Regions from separate parts of the Mesorhizobium sp. M0106 genome, predicted to be linked through region 1. Evidence: predicted binding sites of a transcription regulator. Region 1 holds the regulator's gene; the other holds the start of a gene.
The links. The regulator PhoB, encoded in region 1, activates phosphate uptake and scavenging genes when phosphate is short. The targets are predictions, from matches to a motif close to TGTCATNNANCTGTCAT.

Region 1 (4,212 bases):
ATCGAGGTCAAGAATCTCAACTTCTACTACGGCCAGAGCAAGGCGCTGAAGGACATCAGCCTGTCGCTGCCTGAGCGCAGTGTCACGGCCTTCATCGGCCCTTCCGGCTGCGGGAAATCGACGCTGCTGCGTGTGTTCAACCGCATCTATGAGCTCTACCCAAAACAGACGGCCGAGGGCCAGGTGCTGCTCGACGGCAAGAACATTCTCGACCGGTCGCAGGATCTCAACCTCCTCAGGACCAAGATCGGCATGGTGTTCCAGAAGCCGACGCCGTTCCCGATGTCGATCTACGAGAACATCGCCTTCGGCGTCAGGCTCTACGAGAACCTCGGCAAGTCCGAGATGGACGGCCGCGTCGAACAGGCGTTGAAGCGCGCCGCGCTGTGGAGCGAGGTCAAGGACAAGCTCAACGCCAGCGGCTTGAGCCTGTCCGGCGGCCAGCAGCAGCGGCTCTGTATCGCCCGCACGGTGGCCGTGAAGCCGGAAGTCATTCTGCTCGACGAACCGGCTTCGGCCCTCGACCCGTTGTCGACCGCCAAGATCGAGGAACTGATCGACGAGTTGCAAGCCGACTACACGATCGTCATCGTAACCCACAACATGCAGCAAGCGGCGCGCGTGTCGCGCCAGACCGCCTTCATGTATCTGGGTGAGCTGGTCGAGTTCGACCGGACCGAGAAGATCTTCACGTCACCCCGCGAGAAGCGCACGCAGGACTACATCACTGGCCGCTTCGGCTGAGCCGTTCCGATCATGCATATGAGGACAGGACCATGGGCGAACACACAGTCGCTTCTTTCGACGAGGATCTCGAGCAGATCAGCAAGCTGATCCGCGACATGGCCGACCTCGCCGGTTCGATGGTCGGCGGGGCGACCAAGGCCCTGTTGAATTCCGACAACGTGCTGGCGCAACGCGTCGTTTCCGACGACGCCATCATGGATGCGCGTCAACGCGAACTGGACGACCGCGCCATCACCCTGATCGCCAAACGCCAGCCGATGGCCCACGATCTTCGCCATGTGGTCGGAGCGATCCGCATGGCGGGCGACCTCGAACGCATCGGCGACCTTGCCAAGAATATCGCCAAGCGCGTGAGTGCGGTCAGCCTCAGCGCCACGCCGCGGGACCTGTCGCATTCCATCGACGCGATGGCGCAGCTGGTTCTCATCCAGGTGCAGGGTGTCATCGAGGAATATGCTGCAGGCGATGCGGCCGCGTTGGCCAAGCTGCGTGCCGCCGACGAGCGCATCGACGTCAAATACACGTCCGTGTTCCGCGAGCTGTTGACCTACATGATGGAAGATCCGCGCAACATCACCGCTTGCACGCACCTGCTGTTCTGCGCCAAGAATCTGGAGCGGATCGGCGACCATGTCACCAACATCGCCGAAAATGCGTATTATGTGCTGACCGGCGAGCAATTGCCGGTCAATCGTCCGAAGCAGGACGAAACGACAATGTCCGCACCGGTGACATGATGGGGGTGCCCAGCCGATGATCGCACCACGCATAATGGTGGTGGAGGACGAGGAGCCGTTGGGTGTGCTGCTCCGCTACAATCTCGAATCCGAAGGCTACCAGGTCGAGGTGGTGACACGCGGGGACGAAGCCGAGATCCGTTTGCAGGAGAATGTGCCCGACCTTTTGGTGCTCGACTGGATGATACCAGCGGTTTCCGGCATCGAGCTCTGTCGTCGGTTGCGGGTGCGCCCCGAAACCGAGCGGCTGCCGATCATCATGCTGACCGCGCGCGGCGAGGAGAGCGACCGGGTGCGCGGTCTTTCGACCGGCGCCGACGACTATCTGGTCAAACCGTTTTCGACACCGGAATTCATGGCCAGGGTCAAGGCGCTGCTGCGGCGCGCCAAGCCGGAAGTGCTGTCCAGCGTGCTGAAGGTCGGCGACATCGTGCTCGATCGCGAATCGCACAGGGTCTATCGCAAGAAGAGCGAAATCAGGCTCGGGCCGACCGAATTCCGGCTGCTCGAGTTCATGATGCGGCATCCGGGCCGTGTCTTCTCGCGCAGCCAGTTACTCGATAATGTCTGGGGCGAGACAATCTACATCGACGAACGCACCGTCGACGTGCATGTCGGGCGGCTGCGCAAAGCCGTCAACAACGGCCGGATGCCGGATGTCATCCGCACCATCCGCGGTGCCGGCTATGCGATCAGGGAAGATTGACCCGCCTGGTCATGCTACGTTCTTTCTGACGCTGGGCCTCATTTGCGCGCCCGGCGCGAAAATCTCCTGGTCGACGAAGCTTAACGCCCGCATCGCGCAGCCTTCGCGGATCAGCGGCAATTCGTTCGGCTCTGTATCGAAGGAGATCGAGCCTGAATGCTGGCCGCCGGCGGTCTGGGCGATTGCCTTCCGCAAGGCCGGCTCGATCAGATCGAAGGCGGCGGCACTGGCGCCGACCATCGCGACCGGTGCCGGATCGATCAGCGCGAACAGCGAGCCGAGACCGAAACCCAGCGCTTCGCCGGCCTTGCGGTAGGCCTCGCGTTCCGGCCCATCTTTCTCGCGCGCCCGGGCCGCCAGTGCTCGCATGTCGGCGTCGCTGACGTCGGCGACCGGTTCGCTGTCTTCGCTCATCTGCCTGGCGTTGCGCCAGATGGCGTAGTTGCCGGCATACGCCTCGATGCAGCCGCGCCGCCCGCAACGGCAGAGCGCGCCGCCCGGACGATGGATCATGTGGCCAAATTCGCCGCCCGAGGAATGCGTCCCGGTGAACAGTTCGCCCTTCAGCACCAGCCCCATGCCGATGCCATGCGAAAGCAGGATGGCGATGAAGTCGTCGCGATAGCGATCCGGATTGCGCCAGCGCAAAGCCACCGCCATCATGTTGCAGTCGTTCTCCACCGTTGCCGGGATGCCGAATTCGCCCTCCAGCATGTCGGCAAAGGCGATGTCGGTCTGCGGCGTGATCGGCGACCACAGCATGGCGCGTGCAGGGGAGTCGGTAATGCCCTGAATCGCCAGGGCGATGCGGGCGACACTGCGGACGTCAAGGTCTGGATCCTGCAGCCGGCGCCGGACGATGGCCATGCATTCACGGATCAGCTCGTCGCGCGGCATGGTCAGCGTGTCCAGCCGGCGCTGTTCCTCGGCGACCACCTGTCCCGTATAGTCGATAATGGCGGCCGACAGGAAATTCAGCGACAACACCACGGTCAGCACCGCCGCCGCTTCCGGATTGAGGGCGAGGCCGACCTGCGGACGACCGCGTTTCAACGAAACGGGCTCACTTGCCTTGCTCTCGGCGAGGATGCCTTCCCGTATCAGGTCGGAAGAGATCGCCGATATGGTCGAATGACTGAGGCCGGTGGTAGCTGCGATCTCAGTACGCGATGGCTGGCCGGCCCGGCGCACCGCCGAGATCACCATCGCCCGGTTGCGCCGGCGCAAATCGTCATGGCGGATTCCGACCGACATTGTTTTGCTTTCCTCCCGGTTGCCGCGGCCGCTCATGAACCGGAAGCCGTCGGTAATGTCCGACAAATAGTGTCGGATGCAGGCAAATAGTGTCAGATGCAGGTGGCGCTGTCATCGTTTATTCCGACGCTCGAAAAAACTCGCAGAGTCATCAAAATCCATCAGAATCGATGTTGACAGCAGCCGGAGATCGGGCCAGTATTTTTTCGAGGCTCGAAAAAATTAGAGCTTCTAAGCTGGTCTTTGAGCCAATTGGTCACGCCGTACGCGGCGCAGGGAGGATATGATGAAGAAATTCACGACCGCCATTCTGGCGGGTGTCGCCATGACGCTGGCGCTGGCGTCGGTGGCGCAGGCTAAAGACAAGGTCATCGGCGTTTCCTGGTCGAACTTCCAGGAAGAGCGCTGGAAGACCGACGAGGCCGCAATGAAGGCGGCCATCGAGGCCGCAGGCGACAAGTATATTTCCGCCGACGCACAGTCCAACCCCGGCAAGCAGCTCACCGACGTCGAGAGCCTGATCTCGCAGGGCGCCAACGCACTGATCATCCTAGCGCAGGACGCCTCGGCCATCGGGCCGGCCGTGCAGAAGGCACTGGACGAAGGCATCCCGGTCGTCGGCTATGACCGGCTGATCGAGAACAAGGACGTGTTCTATCTGACCTTCGACAACAAGGAAGTCGGCCGCATGCAGGCCCGCGAAGTCTTCAAGGTGAAGCCGGAAGGCAACTACGTCTTCATCAAGGGTTCGGGTTCCGATCCGAATGC
Region 2 (4,212 bases), on a different contig from region 1:
CGGACCTATGTCGGCGCCATCTCGACCTCGGCCAGCGCGCTGCTGGCGCTGATCGAGGACCTGCTCGACTACTCCAAGATCGAGGCCGGCCGCTTCGATCCCGAACCGCAGCCGATGTCGGTGCGCGAGATCGCCGACAATGTCATCGAGCTTTTGGCGGCGCGGGCTTTTGCCAAGGATATCGGCCTCGGCTGTCATGTCGAACCCGACGTGCCGCAGCTGATCACCGCCGACCCCGGCAGGGTCAGGCAGGTGCTGCTCAATCTCATCGGCAACGCCGTCAAGTTCACCGACAGCGGCGGCGTCCTGGCAAGCATCGCCCGCGTCCGCACCGAAACCACCGACCGCATCCGCTTCAGCATCACCGACACCGGCCCCGGTCTGCGCGAGCAGGACATGGAGCGCATATTCGAGGACTTCGAACAGGCTGACGGCACCTCGACCCGTGCGCATGGCGGTGCCGGCCTCGGTCTCGCCATTTCCAAGCGCCTGGTGACCGCCATGGGCGGCACTATCTCTGTGTCGAGCCGGCTTGGCCAGGGGTCCGAATTCGTCTTCGAGATTCCCGCTATTTCCGCCGTCGAGGCGCCGCAGATCCGCCAGGACGCGCTGTCGGGCCGGCATGCGGTGATCGTGTCGAAGAACCTGGTCGAGGCCGAAGCCCTCGCCCGCACCATTCGCGCCAATGGCGGCACGGTCGATCTGGCCACCGCCGCCGCCCAGGCCACCCCTTTCGCCGAGAGCTGCGACGTGCTGCTGATCGATGCTGCCATGGAGCAAAGCGACGGCAGGCTGCTCAGGCGCCTGCGCCAGAGCGGATTTGCCGATTGCGAAGCAGTGACGCTGATCGCACCGACCGACCGTGGCATGCTTGGCGAGTTCCGTGCCAATGGTTACGCCACCTTCCTTGCGAGGCCGGTGCGCGGCGAGACATTGCTGCGCGTGCTTTTGACCAGCCACGCGCCGGTCATCGCCGAGCCGCAACTGCAAAGGCGCGGCGCGCAGGCGGGGCACGCCATTGGCGCCCGCCAGCAGGGCCTGTCGGTGCTGATCGCCGAGGACAACGACATCAACGCCATGCTGGCCCGCGCCACGCTGCTGAAGGCCGGGCATCGCGTGAAAGTGGTCGGCAACGGCAAGGCCGCCGTCGAGGCGGTCATCAGCACCGGCCACAAGCACCGTTACGACGTGGTGCTGATGGACTTGCATATGCCTGTCATGGACGGCCTGGACGCCATCGCCGCCATCCGCCGCCATGAGGAGGAGACCGCGGTGCCGCCGGTGCCGATCATGGTGCTGTCGGCCGACAGCCAGGAAAAGACCCGCCACGCCGTGCTCGCTCACGGTGCCAGCGGCTTCGTCACCAAGCCGCTCGACCCCGATGCCCTGGTTCATGCGGTCGAAGGGCAAGCGGCCGCCTGAGGCACAACATAGACGGTTGATAGATTACCCAGCCGACGAAGTATTGCCCGCAGAGCCGTATCACGGTACTGTCACAATCCTGTTGCACCTACACCGTATCCCCGTGCCAAGAGGGATGGCTCGAAGGAGAATCACTCGTGCATACAGTCATGCCGGAATGTGATGCTCGGCCGAACGCCAGCGGGCCTTTGCTCGTCGGCCGGAACGCCGATGCCGTCATAAAAGGCGCATCGCTCGGCCGCATCGGCAATCTCGAAGTGCGGCTCGCCCGCAACGAGGCCGAGATCGCTGCCGCGCAGGAAGTGCGCTACCGGGTGTTCTACGACGAGCTTGGTGCCAGGAAGGACCTGTTCCAGATGCAGGACCGCCGCGATGCCGATCGCTTCGATCCCCTCTGCGATCATCTGCTGGTCTTCGATACTTCGCTTTCCGGCCCCGAGCATCGCCGCATCGTCGGCACCTACCGCCTGCTGCGGCAGGAGATTGCCGCGGCCGCCGGCGGCTTCTATTCCGAAGGTGAATTCGAGCTGACCAAGCTGATCGCGCGGCATCCCGGCCAGCGCTTCCTCGAGCTCGGCCGCTCCTGCGTTCTGCCGGAATACCGCTCGAAGCGCACCATCGAGGCGCTGTGGCAAGGCATCTGGGCCTACATCAACCATTACGGCATCGGCGTGATGACCGGCTGCGCGTCGTTCCACGGCACCGTGCCGGCGGCACATGCGGAGGCGCTGACCTATCTTGCCCACCACTGCCGGACGAATTCATCCTGGGACGTGCGCGCCGTCGCCGGGCGCTATTGTTCCATGGATCTGATGCCGATCGAGGCCGTCAATACCAAGGCGGCGATCGCCGCGATGCCGCCGCTGGTCAAGGGCTATCTGCGCGTCGGCGCGCGCATCGGCGACGGCTGCGTCATCGACCGTGAATTCTCGACGGTCGACGTGTTCGTGGTGATGCCGGTCAAGGAGATCGGCGCCCGCTACGTCAATTATTATGGCGGAGAAGCGCAGCGGTTTGCGGCCTGACACCTTAAATCAGGGAATATCTTCCGGACGCCGGCCAGGCTTGCTTTTGTAGGACGGAAAGGCCCAGCCGAATTTCAGCGCGCCGCCGCGTACGCAGAAAGCCGCCATGAAACCTGCCAGGCCCGACGCAAGCGGCGGCAGTCCGGCGAAATCGCCAAGTGTGTAGAGGCCGGCGCCGGCAAGCGCTGCGGTAACGTAGATCTCCGGTCGCAGGAGCACCGAAGGCTCGCCTGTCAATAGATCGCGCAGAATGCCGCCAAGGGTTGCGGTGAGCATGCCGGTGACGATCGAAACTGCAGGTGACCCGGTGATCGTCAGCCCCTTGGCCGCGCCCATCACCGAAAATGCGGCAAGACCTATGGCGTCGAGCCAGAGCAGCAATTTGTAGCGGGACTCCAAACGATGTGCGCTGAAGAAGACGACGACCGCCACCGCTGCACAGATTAGCACATAGTCGCGGTTTCCCACCCAGAACACGGGCACGTTGAGGATGACGTCGCGAAACGTTCCGCCCCCGATGCCGGCAACGCTAGCCAGAAACAGGTAACCGATAATGTCGAGCTGTTTGCGCGAGGCGGCCAGCGCACCGGTCGCCGCGAAGACGGCGACGCCGGCATAGTCGAGAAGCTCGATCGGGTTCATGGGGTGAATAATGAAATAGCGAGTGGGGAATAGCGAGTGGCTCCTGCGAATCTGGATTGACTCCAGATAAATTAAATGATTGAATTGTTCATTCAATTATTTAAGTGGACGTCTATGTCCCCTCGCCGCTACAGCATGGGTTCCCGGACTGCCGCCTTCGCCAAGACGAGGCAGCGCATTCTCGACGCGACAATCAAGCTGCACACCCAGAACGGCATCTTTGGCACGACTTGGAAGGACATCGCTACGGAAGCCGATGTCGCCGTTGGCACCGTCTACAAGCATTTTCCTACTCTGGATGACCTGGTGCCGGCGTGCGGCGAAGTGCTGATGGAGCGTCTGCGTCCTCCGTCGCCCGAATCGGTGACTGAGATAATCGGCGGGGCGACGCACCCTAAAGAACGGTTGCGCCGGGTCGCCAACGAGCTGTTCGCCTTCTACCACCGTGGCGGACGGCATCTCGAAAGCGACCTGCGCGAGCGCGAGCTTCCAGCCATGCGGGAATGGGAGGAATACCTGCGACACATGGTGGCCGGATTCGTGCGCGAGGCCCTGGCCAACGACGGTCCCGGCGATGATGTCGTGCAGGCAATCAGCTTTCTATTCGACTTTCCGACGTTCAACGCGATGCGGATACGCGGCATGACGGTGGACCTCGCAGTCGAAACGGCAACAGAAATGGCGCTCTGCTGGCTCAAAGGCCAAGGCCGAACGAGCACGTCTTGAGCGAACAGAATGCGGGAGGCGAAACAAAGGTCAGGTAGCAAAGGGAGGAAGTCATGGACACGAATGTCGTTGAAATCACCGAATTTGCATTGAAGCCCGGATTCACCGAGCAGATGTTCCTGCAGACCAGAGATGAAGTGAATGACGAGGTGCGGAAGCTCAAGGGTTTCATCAATCGTCGCCTCCTTAAATCCGAGGGAGGCTGGACGGAGATACTCGAATGGGCGGACATTGACAGCGCCAAGTCGGCTGGCGAGGTCTGGTCCACCCTGCCCGGCATCAAAAACTATTGCTCGATGGTGAATTCCGCCTCGATCAAGGTCGGCTACCATTCTGTGGCGGCTGTGGCTAGCGGCGGAGCTGGCAGGAGCATTCCCCACGCCTTTTGCAGTCACGC

Region 2: the regulator PhoB is predicted to act here: its motif matches at 1,492-1,508, upstream of olsB (l-ornithine N(alpha)-acyltransferase).

Annotation. Positions count from the first base shown of each region.
Region 1 is NZ_JAMYUA010000018.1:28,997-33,208, forward strand. Features, by position in the region: gene pstB (phosphate ABC transporter ATP-binding protein PstB) at 1-744, shown strand, start outside; gene phoU (phosphate signaling complex protein PhoU) at 777-1,484, shown strand; gene phoB (phosphate regulon transcriptional regulator PhoB) at 1,501-2,190, shown strand; gene NKJ55_RS18690 (ROK family protein) at 2,200-3,444, opposite strand; gene xylF (D-xylose ABC transporter substrate-binding protein) at 3,731-4,212, shown strand, end outside.
Region 2 is NZ_JAMYUA010000001.1:269,807-274,018, forward strand. Features, by position in the region: gene NKJ55_RS01310 (hybrid sensor histidine kinase/response regulator) at 1-1,422, shown strand, start outside; gene olsB (l-ornithine N(alpha)-acyltransferase) at 1,572-2,447, shown strand; gene NKJ55_RS01320 (trimeric intracellular cation channel family protein) at 2,457-3,089, opposite strand; gene NKJ55_RS01325 (TetR/AcrR family transcriptional regulator) at 3,165-3,815, shown strand; gene NKJ55_RS01330 (cupin domain-containing protein) at 3,869-4,212, shown strand, end outside.